3 regions of the Shewanella amazonensis SB2B genome follow, and region 2 is predicted to be linked to each of the others. Evidence: predicted binding sites of a transcription regulator. Region 2 holds the regulator's gene; each other region holds the start of a gene.
The links. The regulator sigma-54, encoded in region 2, starts transcription at its own class of promoters, with help from an activator protein. The targets are predictions, from matches to a motif close to GTTGGCACGNNNNTNGNNT.
Positions count from the first base shown of each region.

Region 1: a site for sigma-54 is predicted at 3,081-3,099, ahead of SAMA_RS12170 (flagellar assembly protein FlgT). Genes of this name have one in related genera too.
Region 3: a site for sigma-54 is predicted at 1,006-1,024, ahead of glnA (glutamate--ammonia ligase). Genes of this name have one in related genera too.

Region 1 is NC_008700.1:2,787,120-2,792,230, reverse strand. Features, by position in the region: gene SAMA_RS12180 (methyl-accepting chemotaxis protein) at 1-1,026, shown strand, start outside; tRNA gene SAMA_RS12175 (tRNA-Arg) at 1,645-1,720, opposite strand; gene SAMA_RS12170 (flagellar assembly protein FlgT) at 1,775-2,950, opposite strand; gene SAMA_RS12165 (FlgO family outer membrane protein) at 3,248-3,868, shown strand; gene SAMA_RS12160 (LPP20 family lipoprotein) at 3,865-4,320, shown strand; gene SAMA_RS12155 (flagellar protein FlgN) at 4,453-4,887, opposite strand; gene flgM (flagellar biosynthesis anti-sigma factor FlgM) at 4,996-5,111, opposite strand, start outside.
Region 2 is NC_008700.1:3,660,942-3,666,052, forward strand. Features, by position in the region: gene SAMA_RS16085 (KpsF/GutQ family sugar-phosphate isomerase) at 1-83, shown strand, start outside; gene kdsC (3-deoxy-manno-octulosonate-8-phosphatase KdsC) at 83-631, shown strand; gene lptC (LPS export ABC transporter periplasmic protein LptC) at 628-1,185, shown strand; gene lptA (lipopolysaccharide transport periplasmic protein LptA) at 1,172-1,726, shown strand; gene lptB (LPS export ABC transporter ATP-binding protein) at 1,723-2,454, shown strand; gene SAMA_RS16110 (RNA polymerase factor sigma-54) at 2,566-4,047, shown strand; gene hpf (ribosome hibernation promoting factor) at 4,078-4,365, shown strand; gene ptsN (PTS IIA-like nitrogen regulatory protein PtsN) at 4,368-4,811, shown strand; gene rapZ (RNase adapter RapZ) at 4,808-5,111, shown strand, end outside.
Region 3 is NC_008700.1:4,043,616-4,048,726, forward strand. Features, by position in the region: gene typA (translational GTPase TypA) at 1-661, opposite strand, end outside; gene glnA (glutamate--ammonia ligase) at 1,120-2,529, shown strand; gene SAMA_RS17780 (aminotransferase class V-fold PLP-dependent enzyme) at 2,675-3,790, opposite strand; gene SAMA_RS17785 (PrnB family protein) at 3,787-4,965, opposite strand.

The sequences.
Region 1 (5,111 bases), 870 kb from region 2:
GTGATGGCATTGTTGTTGATGATAAGTCGCAGTGTGACCGAGCCTTTGCAGCGAACCCTGATGGCTTTTAAAAACATTGCCGAAGGTGAGGCCAACCTGACCTTGAGACTGGAGGAGCGCGGCCGCGATGAGCTATCACAGGTGTCGGTATACTTTAACGCCTTTGTTGGTCGTATTCAGTCACTGGTGATCTCGGTGCGCGATTCGGTTGACCACAGCCGGCAGTTATCTTCCTCGCTTTCGAATGTTGCCCACCAGGCGGCCCATGCCACAAACAGCATGCAACAGGAAACCCAGAGTGTGGCAGCTGCTATCAATCAAATGTCTGCCACGGCCAGTGAAGTGGCGGCGAATGCCCAGCTTGCGGCAAAATCGGCAAAAAATGCCGACAGCCAGGCTGACAGTACCAACCTGGTGGTAACCCATGCCATGGGCAATGTTCGGCAGCTATCGAGCGAGCTGGAAGAGACCTCAGAGATCGCCAAGGCACTCAAAGTCAGCTCGGGTGAAATCGGGCAAATTCTCGATGTGATAGTGGGCATCGCCGAGCAGACGAATTTGCTGGCACTCAATGCTGCCATTGAGGCCGCCCGTGCAGGTGAGGCGGGGCGCGGTTTTGCTGTGGTTGCGGATGAGGTCAGAACCCTGGCGAGCCGTACTCAACAATCCACTCAGGAGATCAATGCCATCATTGAAGCCATTCGTGGCGCCGTCGACAAAGTCAATGCATCGGTTGCCAGAGCACGTCAGCAATCGGATAATACGGTAGATGAAACGGCACAGGTGATGGATGCCCTCGGCCTGATTAAACAGGCCATAGGTCAGATAAATGATATGAACCTGCAAATCGCAACCGCGACTGATGAACAGAGTGCCGTGATTGCGGAGCTGAATGAAAATATTAATAGAATCAATGAGATTTCAGTAGAAAACCTGTCCAAGAGTGAAACTGTTGGTCACACCAGTGACCGGATTGCAGAAGACTCCAGGCAGATGGCGCAGTTGATCGCGGTATTTAAGGTGTAACGGCTCGAATTCACCGCTCGCCCGCCCCGTGCAGCCCAGTAGCCTTTCTGGCGCGAGGGAAGGAGCGAGCGGTGATTGATGATCGCCCCTTTTGGGGAGGACTCAGAAACCCACCTCAAGTGTTATGTCCCCCCAACATCTAATCAGCAAAGACTCCGGCCTTGGGTCATTACCCCGACAGGACGGGACTTAGAGAGAGTGAGTCACCATGGTCGACCTAAGGTGAGCCCTCAGCATATTTCCTGAGATGCGGTATTTTAACAAACACATTGCTCAAGCTGGTAGCCAAGCTGAAGGTCACGCCAATTTCAGGCATATCCCCGCAAGTGACCGTCGACTGCAAGGATGCTGTCGTCGAGCTTACTTGGATGTGCTTGCAGCGTGTCACTTGGGGGGGATTTACGAAAGCCCACTGCAGGTGATTGATTACACCCCACACCGGAAGTTGTAACCAAAAAAGAGATAACCACCGTGCAAGCGGTAGATAGGCGTTACAGTTAACACAAAAGGCTCTGTCAGCGAGTAAAGAAGCGGAATTGAATCATCGGAGTCGACAGAGAAAAGAGGAACTGAAAGAAAAGCTTGAAACTTGTGCAAGCAGTCACAAGCAGAAGTGACTGGTCTCCCCACAGGGACTCGAACCCCGATCGGTCGCTTAGGAGGCGACTGCTCTATCCTGTTGAGCTATAGGGAGACCCGCTGATTATACCTATTTTACCTTTGATTAAAAGTCTTGATATTTAACTGGTTAATTCTTGTTCTGCCCGGTTTTTATCGCAATATCGCTTACCTGGATGTTGTCGACGCTGCCAAGACCAGAGAGTTCGGCGCGGGCACTGTCTTCGGTGATCTGGGTTATGCTGATGGTTGTTTTAGTGTTGTTCCCGGTGGCGCGGGTCTCGTTTAGCCTGTCTGGAATGTGTTTGGCGAGCACGACTGCGAGTTCATCCCCCACCTTGATGCCATGACGGCGGCCCAAATTCAGGATCAGGGTTTGCCCCTGCCTGGCAACAATTTGCCCCAGTACAGGTCGGCACAGCAGTGCCTTGTCGAGTTCTTTTATCGCCTGTACCAGCAGTTTATCCACCGCCATGCCGTAGGCGGAGCGCCAGAATCTGTCATGGGCAGGAGAGACCTGCTCAGTACGCTCAAACTCCCAGGGAGCAGAGGTGTTGAACTCGTCACGCCAGATAATTTCGCCACTGATCCCCTGGAACAGGGTGAGGGTAAGGGCAAATTGGCGCTCGGGAGCGTCTGTTATCAGACCAAAATAGCTGCTCTGTGCAGGTTCGGTAGAGACATCGGTGATCTGCGGGACCAACACGTATTGGCTGTCGCTTGCCATGGCAAGGTAACCCGGCAAACGATAGCCGGGGGCGGCAAGTTGTCTTGCGTCCAAATCAAGCCGTGCGCCCGGTCGCAAGTTGGCGAAGGCCGCGCCTGAGGTACTGTCCAGTCTGCGGGCGAGCTGCTGGGATACGGCTGCTCCCAGACTGTTTATCTGCCCCTGTGCCAATTGGCTGCGGTGACTCACTGCCGCTTCCGGCAATAAGATTGCGGCTTTCAGATGTGTACTCTGGCACTGACTTTGAGGCGCTTCCATCAGCTCGACCCGCAATTGTACCCGTAAGCGGTTGTTTTCAATCTGCTCACTGATGAGTTGTACGGGCCCGGTCATCAGTTGTTGCATCAGCTGGGTGCTGGTATCAATGAGATGGCCATCGACCATATGTTGACTGGATTCAATGCTGACACCTGCTTGCAGGCTTGCATAGCTGACGGCCTGTTCTATCGCTTCTGCACGTGCTTTGGTGATGTTGCCATTCACAATCACAGCCTCGCCCTGAGCCGTCACCCAGTCGGCTTGTGCCTGAATGCTCACAAGGAGCGCACTGAATACAAGGGCGGATTTTATCAATCCCATATGCCTGTCCTGCCACATCTCAAAGGGTTGAGGTTTCCATCCGTCGATGTCTTTGGCACAAGGCGTGCAAGCCACTTTATGTTGCCGCGGCACTGGTTTGAGACTGGATGGTTCTGTCGTGGTATGGGCTAAGCAAGTTACGTGCCGCCATCGGCATTCCCTCAGGTGGGATTATGGAGTTTTGAAGTAAAGTAATTGCCACAGTTGCCGATAGTTGTGTAATGGATTGGAAAACCTGGTACTGGGTTCTCTTATTAACTTATATTAAATCATGGAGTTGACTCTATGAAGGCGCGAATGTTCACAACTCTGGCACTCGCTTTTGTCTGGTTGCCCGCAATGGGACAACCCAAAGTTCCCCAGAGTGTATCCTATGGGAACGAAGGCTATCCTCAACGGGAGCAAGTCAATGTTCTGGCACAGCAGATAGTCAATGAGCTACTGCTGACCAATGACGTACTTTCCTCCACCGATCCCATCGTGGTTGCGACACCGGTTAACGTGGATGACATGGTCCATAGTGGCAGTTTCGCTCGCCAGCTACAGCAGGGAATGATGGCGGCGCTTCACGCCCGGTATTTTAACGTAGTGGATACCGCCATTAGCCAAACCCTGAGAGTTACAGAGCAAGGGGACTTGTTGCTGAGCCGCGATTGGCAAAAGCTGCGGGACACTGCCCAGACCCAGCATGTGCTGGTGGCCACTTACAGCCTGGGACGTGATGGCATGACAGTAAACAGTCGCCTGGTCGACATTGCCAATAACCGGGTGGTGGCAGCCTCACAATCGTTCAGTCGTCCGGGCGATCTCAGAGATTACCTGGGTTACTCTCAGCAAGTGGTCTCCAAAGACGGGCTATTGTATCGCTATGAAGCGCCTGGATTGGACAGAGTCACTCTGCTTGGAGAAGACAAATGAAAAAGTGGATTTACACCTGTTTGGCGTTGGTGTTTTTAGCCGGTTGTGCAAGCAGTGATGACCGTTATGTACAGTGGGAAACAGAGGCGCCTGCCAGTTTTCCCAAGTTGACCGCTATTGGTTACGCGCCTTTGGCAACCCAACCCGCCAAAACCCAGGCCGAAAAGGTGTTAATGGCGATGCAGGCCTCCAAACTTGCGGCATACCGAGAGCTGGCAGAGCAGGTTTACGGTCAAAAAATCAGTGCCGGCGCCAGCGTGAATGATTGGGCCATGGGCAGTGACAGCATTAAAGCGTCAGTATCGGGCGTGATAAGAGGAGCCAGAGTGGTCAAGGCTTATCCAGTTGGCGAGCATTATGTGACTGAGCTGGAACTGGATTTTGCTCGTGTGTGGGATATCTATCAGCAGCAGAATCGTCCCTCGAAGGTGAAGGAAGTGACTTACTTTTAAGGTGGACATCCCTGTTGATGGTAACCGCGTTGTAAAAAAAGCCCCTGAGAATGGGGCTTTTATATTGGGCGTTTTGTAGGGTATTTCGCCTGGGGGCGCAGGTAGAAACGAAGTGTGTATGGCCCGGGCGCATCAAACTTCGATGCTGCTGCCCAAGGTAGAGATGGTCGATGTTTTACCCTTATCCGTGTAGGTAAGAGAACTTGCGTTACGACTTACCTGTAGCGCCTGTGCCAGTCGGTTAACACTGGCCTGACTGTGCTCGATGAGCTGCGCGTTGGCTTCGTTTTCGTGCTTACAGCGTGCAAGTGTGTGTTGTATCGACTCTACCTTGGCTGCCAGGGCGTTATCGCTTGTCAGCAGGCTGTGACCTGGATGAGCCGCCATTGCATCATCATTTTGCTTCAGTCGTAACAGGGCAGATGACTTGTGCTCTGCGATGGCCATCAGCTCAGAAGCGTTTTGGGCAATCAAGGCTGCACGTTCAGCTGCCATAGCGGCCAGAAGTTGCTCCAGCAGGCTTTGTTGCGCATCGAGCAACTGATTGAGTTCATTGACGTGGTCCATGGTGTTGCATCCCGGTTTTATTGACATCAGGGGTAGTAATAAATGAATGCAAAAAGCCGGCCATAATCAAATGGCCGGCTTTGGATGTTTCCCAATCCGTGCTGAAAATCAGGCGTCGCGGCCCAATTCCTGTAATTCTGCTTCAAAGCTGGCGATATTGGCCGCGAGCTTCTCAGGGTCAATTTTATAACGCCCTTCCGCTATGGCTTGCTTGATTTCGGCCA
Region 2 (5,111 bases):
ACGGCCTGATTGTGATTGACGCCGAGCGACGCCCAATCGGCGCGCTCAACATGCTGGATATGGTTAAAGCAGGGGTGATCTGATGCGCGAAGGACTCTACGGCCCCATTGATGATGCCATCTGGAACAAGGCCAAAGATATCAAGCTGCTCATTTGCGACGTAGATGGGGTCTTTTCCGACGGCCGTATTTACCTTGGCAATCAAGGGGAAGAACTTAAGGCATTTCATACCCGTGACGGCTATGGCGTCAAAGCCCTTCAGGGTGCTGGTATCGCGGTAGCGGTGATCACCGGGCGCAAATCCCAGATTGTGGAAAACCGCATGACGGCACTCGGGGTCGCCCATATCTATCAGGGCGTCGATAACAAGTTCGTGCCCTATGAAGAGTTACTTGGCCTCTACGGAGTCAATGGGGCCGAAGTGGCATACATTGGTGATGATATGGTGGATTTGCCTGTGATGAAGGCGGTGGGACTCGGCGTATGCGTCGCGGATGGCCACCCCTTTGTTCGCCAACACGCCGACATGGTCACTACGCTGCCCGGTGGGCATGGTGCCCTCAGAGAACTTGCCGATCTCCTACTGATGAGCCAGGGTAAGTTCGATTCGGCCCACGGGATGAGCGTATGAATCGGGTCACACTCGCCATCATTTTGCTGTTCGGCACCGCCCTGACGCTTTACTGGCAGGTGCAAAGCAAAAAGGCCAGTCAACCTCAGCTCACTGACAGTGTGCAAAAACCTGATTACGTGGCAACCGACCTTCGCAGCATCAGCTACAACGCCGAGGGAAAATTAGAAAGCCGCGTCAGTGCCGCCTACATGGAACACTTCGATGGCGATGCACAAACCCTGTTTACCCAACCTGTCTACACCCTGTTCCCTGAAGATGGTCAGGGTGAATGGCGCCTCACCGCCAAAACCGGCAGACTGGACAAGGCCAGTGACAAAGTCATGCTCGAAGACGAAGTACTGATCGAAGCTCTGACCATAGACGAGCCTTTGCAGCAGCTCAATACCAGTTATCTGGAGTTGGATCTCAAGACGATGATCCTCACCTCCGACAAAGAAATTATAATCAGCGGCAATAACTTCCACTTGAGCGGCCATGGTCTCTATGCTGATCTCAATGCCAAAGAAGTTAAGCTCTTAAGCAAGATTAAGGGAACCTATGAACCTAAATAAGTCGCTCATTCTGGTGCTGCTTTGCACCTGCAGCGCTGTGGCTTTGGCCAACACCAAGTTTGATTTGAGCCAGGAAGTCAAAATTGCCGCAGCCAACAGTTATGCCGATCTGAAAAACAAGCGCATTGTATACGAAGGCCCGGTGACCCTGACCCAGGGCAGCCTGGTGCTTAAGGCGGGTGAACTGAGCTCTTTCACCGACGAGAAAAGCGGTAAACGCATTCTGCTCGCCAAGGGTAACCCTGCCACTTACAGTCAGCAGGTGGAAGATGGCCGCACAGTGCATGCCAGTGCTACGGAAATCAGCTACAACATCGACAGCCGTGTAATGAGCCTCAAAGGCAACGCCAAGGTCGAGCAGGATGGCAGCCAGGTGAGCGCCGACTCCATCGTTTACGATATCGAAAAGCAGCAGCTCACGTCCCAAAGCAGCGGTAAAAAAGACGACCGGGTTATCACCATCATCAAGCCCGAAAATTACCAGCAGGATCTGCAGGATAAAGTTAAGACAGAGCAACCCCAGCAAGAGAAGCAGCAATGACCCAACTGACCCTGAAGGCCAGTAACCTCGCCAAGAGTTACAAAAACCGCCAGGTTGTCAAAAACGTCAGCCTCACCGTCAATACCGGCCAGGTGGTCGGCTTGTTGGGCCCCAATGGTGCCGGTAAAACCACCACCTTTTATATGGTGGTGGGTCTGGTACAGAGTGACAAGGGCAGCATACACATCAATGATGATGACCTGACGCTGGATCCCATGCATCTGCGGGCACGCAAGGGCATTGGCTATCTGCCACAGGAAGCCAGCATCTTTCGCAAGCTGTCGGTGCGCGACAACATCATGGCCGTGTTGCAGATGCGTAAAGAGCTGAACACCGATGAGCGTGAAGAGGCCTTGGAGCAACTGCTGGAAGAGTTTCACATCACCCACATTCGTGACAATCTGGGCATGTCACTCTCAGGTGGCGAACGTCGCCGGGTCGAGATAGCCCGGGCGCTCGCCGCAAACCCCAGATTTATCCTGTTGGATGAACCTTTTGCCGGGGTAGACCCCATTTCCGTTATCGACATCAAAAAGATCATCGAGCAATTGAAGAATCGTGGCCTTGGTGTGCTTATCACCGACCACAACGTGAGAGAAACCCTCGATGTGTGCGAAAAAGCCTATATCGTCAGCCATGGCGATTTGATTGCCGAAGGCACTCCTGCCGAAATCCTCGACAATCAGCAGGTGCGTGCAGTGTACTTGGGTGAGCAATTCAGGCTATAGTTAATTAACAAAGCCCCCTTCTCATATCCGGATAATCAGGGTGGTAAATCACCGGATAACCTGATAGAAAAGCTTTCTACCTGAATAATTTAGTGAAGGATTCGCAGTACAATGAAAGCGTCGCTCCAGCTAAAACTGGGACAACAACTCACAATGACGCCACAGTTGCAGCAGGCCATTCGTCTGCTTCAACTCTCTTCGCTTGAACTGCAACAGGAAATTCAGCAAGCCCTCGACGCCAACCCACTGTTGGAGCTGGACGACGAACTGGGCAGCGATCAGTTTGATGCCGACGGCGGCGATAAAGAATTTGATGACCAGTTCAGCCAGGAGTCCGTCTCAAACGACACCACGGACAGTGCCTCGCTGGAAACCTCAGACGCCATCAATCAGCAGTCCATGCCGGACGAGCTCCCGATGGATACCACCTGGGATGAAGTCTTTACGGCTGCCCCCGTGTCTGGCCCCGGGATCCGTGGCGAAGATGATATGCCGTTTCAGGGCGAAACCAGCGAAGGCCTCTACGAACATCTCGAATGGCAAAAAAATCTCACCCCTTTTTCCGATACCGATCTGGCCATTGCCACTGCCATCATAGATGCCATCGATGACAAAGGTTACTTGACCCAAAGCCTGGAGGAAATTCTCGAGGCCGTGGGCGATGACGAAGTGGAGCTTGACGAAGTTGAGGCCGTGCTCAAACGCATTCAACACTTCGACCCAATCGGGGTGGCTGCCCGTGATTTGGCAGAGTGCCTGCTCATTCAACTTGGGCAGTTTCCGGCGGATACCCCCCACCTGGACAACGCCAAGCTGCTTATCCGTGACCATTTGGACTTGATTGCCAACCGCGACTTCCGCACCCTGATGCGAAAAACACGCCTCAAGGAAGAAGAACTCAGAGACGCAATCGTCCTTATTCAGGGGCTGAATCCCCGTCCCGGTGAGTCGGTGACCAGCACCAAGGACGAGTATGTTATTCCGGATGTCTCGGTCAGTAAAAAAAATGGCCGTTGGGTTGTAGAGCTTAATCCCGATTGTATGCCTAAACTGAGTGTGAACCAGCAATATGCCGCCATGGCGCGCACCAGTCGCAACCAGGCTGACAGCCAGTTTATCCGCGGGCATTTGCAAGAGGCCAAGTGGTTTATCAAGAGCCTGGAGAGCCGCAACGACACCCTGCTGAAAGTCGCCAATTGCATAGTGCAGTTCCAGCAGGGCTTTTTTGAGTATGGTGAAGAAGCCATGAAACCCATGGTGCTCAACGATATCGCCGAAGCGGTAGAGATGCACGAATCCACCATCTCACGGGTCACTACCCAAAAATACATGCATACCCCAAGGGGTATCTTTGAACTCAAGTATTTTTTCTCCAGCCACGTCGGGACCGAAGATGGCGGAGAATGCTCATCTACTGCCATCCGCGCCTTTATCAAGAAACTGGTGGCAGCAGAAAATCAGAAGAAACCATTGAGCGACAGCAAAATGGCGGAACTTCTGGCAGAACAAGGAATCAACGTTGCTAGACGCACCATCGCCAAATACCGAGAGGCGATGTTGATCCCACCGTCAAACCAACGTAAGAGTTTATAACCCACCCAAGGTCTTTGGAGGAAAGTGTCTATGCAAATCAATCTGACTGGGCATCATATCGAAATCACTGATTCACTGCGTAACTACGTAGAGAGCAAGTTCTCCAAGCTTGAACGTCATTTCGAACAGATCAATAATGTCCACGTTGTTCTCAATGTTCAGAAATTGCAGCAAATCGCAGAAGCCAAGCTTCACCTCAACGGTGGCGAGGTATTCGCCACTTCAGAACATGAAGACATGTACGCCGCCATTGACGCCCTAATTGATAAATTGGACCGTCAGGTTATTAAACACAAAGAGAAACTGACCAAACATTAACGATGGAACTAAGTACCATCCTGGCGCCGGAGTGCACTAGCTGTGCCACTCCGGGCAGCAAGAAAAAGGTGCTGGAGCTGATTAGCGATCTCGCTGCTGCCCAGAATCCCTCCCTCTCGTCTCAAGAGATATTCGAAAGCCTGCTGGCCCGTGAAAAAATGGGTAGCACAGGTATTGGTAATGGTATTGCCATTCCCCATGGACGCCTTGGCACTATAGATAAGCCCTTAGCTGTGCTGATCAAGTGTGAAGAAGCCATTGGTTATGACGCCATTGACAAGCAACCTGTGGACATTCTGTTTGCCTTGCTGGTGCCGTCGGACCAGTGTCAGCAACATCTCAGCACCCTGGCCGCTATGGCCGAAAAGCTGAATGACAAGCAGATCCTCAAGCAGCTGCGTAAAAGCCACGATGAAAAGGAACTTTACCAGGTAATCATCGGATGAAACTCGTTATAGTCTCCGGGCGCTCTGGCTCCGGAAAGTCGGTAGCCCTCAGGGTACTGGAAGACTTGGGCTACTACTGCGTCGATAATTTGCCATTACAGCTGATTGGGCCCTTGCTTGCCCAGCTTAAGGGTAATAACGACAAGGTCGCCATCAGCATCGATATCCGCAATATGCCGGAGCAGGAAAAGGCCCTCGAAAAAGAGCTGGCAAGGCTCCCCGAAGGCGTCGAACTCACCAGCTTTTTCCTCAATTCCAGCGACAAGGTGCTGCTCAAACGCTACAGTGAAACCCGCCGTT
Region 3 (5,111 bases), 380 kb from region 2:
TAACGCCCACGTAGCTGTTGTAGTCCAGCTGAGAGATCTGCATCTGGAAGGCGCCTTCGGCGTCAGCATCCGGAGGAGACACTTTTTCAACGATGGTCTGGAACAGAGGAGTCATGTCTTCGCTTGGCTCATCGGGATCCAGAGTGGCAAAGCCGTTCAGGGCCGAGGCGTATACGATAGGGAAGTCCAGCTGTTCGTCGGTGGCACCCAGATTGTCGAACAGGTCAAATACCTGATCTATTACCCAATCAGGACGGGCGCCCGGACGGTCAACTTTGTTGATAACCACGATAGGCTTGAGGCCCTGGGCAAATGCCTTCTTGGTTACGAAACGGGTTTGCGGCATTGGGCCATCAACGGCATCCACCAGCAGCAATACAGAGTCCACCATAGACAGTACACGCTCAACCTCACCACCGAAGTCGGCGTGGCCGGGTGTGTCTACGATGTTAATACGGTAGTCATTCCACTTGATGGCAGTGTTCTTCGCCAGAATGGTGATGCCACGCTCTTTTTCCAGGTCATTGGAGTCCATCACGCGCTCGGTGGCTTCGCCACGGCTTTCCAGGGTGCCGGACTGGGAGAGCAGCTTGTCAACCAGGGTGGTTTTACCATGGTCAACGTGGGCAATAATGGCGATGTTACGCAAATTTTCTAACACGGTTAGCCTCTTACCATCTTGTTTCAGTGTGCGATGTTCCTATATGGGCGCGCCCAGGAACGGCCGGATTTGTTGCCGGCGGGGGTGGGAATATGACGTTTTTCTGAACTATTCCCCAGCCCCTTGCGTTAAAAAGCGTGCCATTCTACTCTAGCAGCGTCCTCACGGACAGGATTATTTTTTGGCCGTTTGGGAGAGCCAGGCCTTGCCCGACTGCACCTTTATCATGCACAGCCACAGAGTGCGCACCAACATTGTGCGCAGCATGCCCCGATTTGGTGCAAGACCTGTCCATTCTGGCCACCAGCTAAACACCATTTCTCTTATAATCAGCAAGTTATCATCTTGGCACGTTACTGGCTTTATCTGTGCCAAGTTTCGGTGCAGCCTGCAAAAGCCACCACCGACAAAAGTAATGATAGTAAGGGAAGACCCTTTACCCTACCGGAGACTCAAGCATGTCAGTTGAAAATGTGTTGAAGCAGTTGAAAGACCTGGAAGTGAAGTTCGTGGATCTGCGCTTTACCGATACCAAGGGTAAAGAACAGCACGTGTCTATTCCAACGCATCAGGTAGACGCCGACTTCTTTGAAGACGGTAAAATGTTCGACGGCTCATCCATCGCCGGTTGGAAAGGTATCAACGAATCTGACATGGTACTGATGCCAGATGCGACCACCTTCGTGCTGGATCCTTTCACCGAAGAAACCACTGCCATCATCCGCTGTGACATCCTCGAGCCAGGTACCATGACCGGTTACGACCGTGACCCACGCTCCATCGCCAAGAAGGCCGAAGAATACCTGCGCGCCACCGGCATCGCCGACACAGTGCTGATGGGTCCTGAGCCAGAATTCTTCCTGTTCGACGACGTACGTTTCGGCACCGACATGAGCGGCACCTTCGTGAAGATCGACGCCAAAGAAGCCGCCTGGAACTCAAGCACCAGCTACGAAGATGGCAACACCGGTCACCGTCCATTCGTGAAAGGCGGTTACTTCCCGGTTGCTCCGGTTGACTCTTCTCAGGACCTGCGCTCTGCCATGTGTCTGGTACTGGAAGAAATGGGTCAGGTAGTTGAAGCCCACCACCACGAAGTGGCCACTGCCGGTCAGAACGAAATCGCCACCCGTTTCAATACCCTGACCAAGAAAGCCGACGAAATCCAGATCCTGAAGTACGTGGTGCACAACATGGCCCACGCTTACGGCAAGACTGCTACCTTTATGCCTAAGCCAATCGTTGGCGACAACGGATCTGGTATGCACGTTCACCAGTCTCTGGCCAAAGATGGCGTTAACCTGTTTGCTGGCGACAAGTACGGCGGTCTGTCTGAAACTGCCCTGTACTACATTGGCGGTATCATCAAGCACGCCCGCGCCCTGAACGCTTTCACCAACCCAAGCACCAACTCTTACAAGCGTCTGGTACCACACTTCGAAGCCCCGGTAATGCTGGCTTACTCAGCCCGTAACCGCTCTGCTTCTATCCGTATCCCAGTGGTACCAAGCCCTAAAGGCCGTCGTATCGAGACCCGCTTCCCAGACCCAACTGCCAACCCATACCTGGGTTTCGCGGCTCTGCTGATGGCTGGTTTGGACGGTATCCAGAACAAGATCCACCCTGGCGATGCCATGGATAAGGACCTGTACGATCTGCCAGCCGAAGAAGCGGCCGAGATCCCAACTGTAGCCGAGTCTCTGGACGTGGCACTGGCGGCTCTGGATGCAGACCGCGAGTTCCTGACCAAGGGTGGCGTATTCAGCAACGACTTCATCGACTCTTACATCCGTCTGAAGACTGCTGAAGCCGAGCGCGTGAACCGCACCACTCACCCACTCGAGTTCGAAATGTATTACAGCCTGTAATACCCTGCAAAACCGTCCCTTTATCTGCGGTTAGCAGATAAAGTTGGCGGAAAACAAAAAAGACGCCCCGGACTCAGGTCCGGGGCGTCTTTTTTGGGCTTATGACAACCAAGACAACTATGTCGCCTCCACCGTGCCATGCGCCTTACAGTGCGCCTCGTACGCACTCAATAAAACGCTGTATATCGGCCTCATCGTTATAGAGATGCGGTGATACGCGCATACCGTAGCGACGATTGTCGACGCTGATACCGGCATCATTGAGGGCGGCCATCACCGCTGCAGTGCTGTCTCCGAATTGCAAAATGGCAGTACCGCTGCGGCTTTGTGCCTGCAAAGGGCCTGCACCATACTGGTGCAGCTCATTATAAAGCATTGAAACCAAAGCCTGATTATGCGCTCTCACCTTGTCGGCACCCAGGGTCGCAAACCAGCCAATGCTGTGTGCGCCAATCACATAAGGCGCCACAGAGGGGGTCCCACCCCAAAATCGCAGCGCCGACGGATGGTAGCGAAAGTCGTGAATATTGAACTCAAAGGGGTTTTCATGGGAAAACCAACCCACATCCACAGGCTCGCATTCCGCAAGCCTTTCGGGATTCACCCACAGGTAGGCAGCGCCCGGCCCGGAGCAGAGCCACTTCACCGCCGAGCCAATCAGAAAGTCAGGTGCCAGCTGAGCCAGTGATAAGGGCACGGCCCCCGCCGACTGGGCCACATCCACCAGAGTCAAGCTCCCCAGCTCACGACAACGCGGAACCAGCGCTTCCACTGGTGACAAGGCTCCAAGGTTGGAATACGCATGGCTGATAAACACCAGATCCAGTCCCGGGGTTAAATACGCCTCCCAGGCATTGGCATCTGTAATATCGATACCCGCTGGAATGAATTCCAGACGGGCATGGGGCAAGGCCCGCTGCAGCGCAAACCCCATGGACGGGAAGTCTTCCTCGCACATCAGAACGCGCGCGCCCGGCACGTTAAGCCTTGGATGCGATAACACCAACTTGGTCAGTGCCGACGACAAATTCACCTGTGGACAAAAATCCCTGGCGTTACCATCAAAGAGTTGTCCCAACGCCGTGCGAAACGCTTCAACGCCAGACAACCAGTCACCCCAGGGCTCTCGCCCCGATTGACACCATGGCTGCCAATAATCCTGCTCGAATCCTTCCTTGGCAGATTTGAGCGGTCTGCCAACCGAGTGGCTCAGCAGATAGGTGCCATCGGGTAGAAAAAATGCTGATTTATGGTCACTCATAACAAGGTCGCCTTCAGTCGCGCCACATCCTGCCAGGCAGTGCGTATATCGCTGCGCTTTGCCGCGGCGCGTCTATCCCTGAGTTTTTCCAGCGCACCAATGAGCACATGCAGTGGCGGGCCACTGGCGGTCACCTTGGACATATGTTGCTGTTGCATGTTCACCGACGGCTCGGCAATGTATTTGTGCACCAGTTGGTCGTGATGCTGGATAGCGGTTTGGCCATGGAGCTCACACACCTCAAGGAACAGGCTTAAATTGTCCTGATACCAGCTCTGCTCCTTGGCGCCCGTGGCGGCCAGGAAATGCTCCATCAGGCTGCTGCGGCGCATGCAGTCACGCAAAATGGCCTGATCTTCCGGCATCATGTAGAGAAACTTATCCACCAGCATCTGGGAATAGGAAGGCTCGTTGGCGTAACAAAGCCCCAGCAACAGATCTATCACGTTGATGCCTGCGAAATCCCCCGCGTTGGCGCCCCGATACACCTGACTGCCCACCCGGTAAGGCTTGTAGTATGGGCGCACACAATAGAAGAAACGGTCGGTATCCAGCTCGTTGAACAGGGTAGTATTTGAATCCATCACATCCTGCAACGCCTGACGGGCGACCTTGAGCAAGTCGGCGGTGATGGGGTGAGATACCCCCAGCGGCAGGATTTTCAGCAGCGCATCGGCGGCGCGCTTATAGGCCAGAATACCCTTGGTGTTGTAGTCCACAAATAGACGCTCATCGGGCAAATCGGTAAATCGCTTGTATTTGCCATCCCGGGCCAGGTTATGGGTAGTCAGGTGCGCGGTGGCAAACCGCGGCGTTACGCCGATGGAGGCACCTATGTGCATCGCCAGCGCCGATGCCTCCACCAGCGGGGACTGGGTCTCCCGTGTTGGCTCGGTAATTTCGTGGCGGCGGCAAGCGGCCATATACAGGCCCACATTACCAAGCAAATCGAAGGCAGCATCGAAGCCTTCATCGGTATTGCCTTCATCCAGCAGAGCACAAATATGCTTGCGACCCTCGGTTTCCAGCTGTGCCTTCAGGTCATCACCAACACCAGTCACATTGGCTTTATCGGTTTGCAGCCAATAGAGGTGTTCGAGTTCATTATTCAGTTCTACAAAACGGGTACGAAGCCAGTCATCAAAAGCTTCAACATTCAGTGTCATGGGTTTCATTATTATCGTTCTCCATGCTCAGCCATTCGGGCAGAGCCTGTATCAGCCTAGCACAGAGAAACGGGGCATTTTCACCAAAGCGGGGCGACAAAGCTCTGTCTATTGGAGATAATCAATAATAATTAAACAATAAATATCGGATTTCA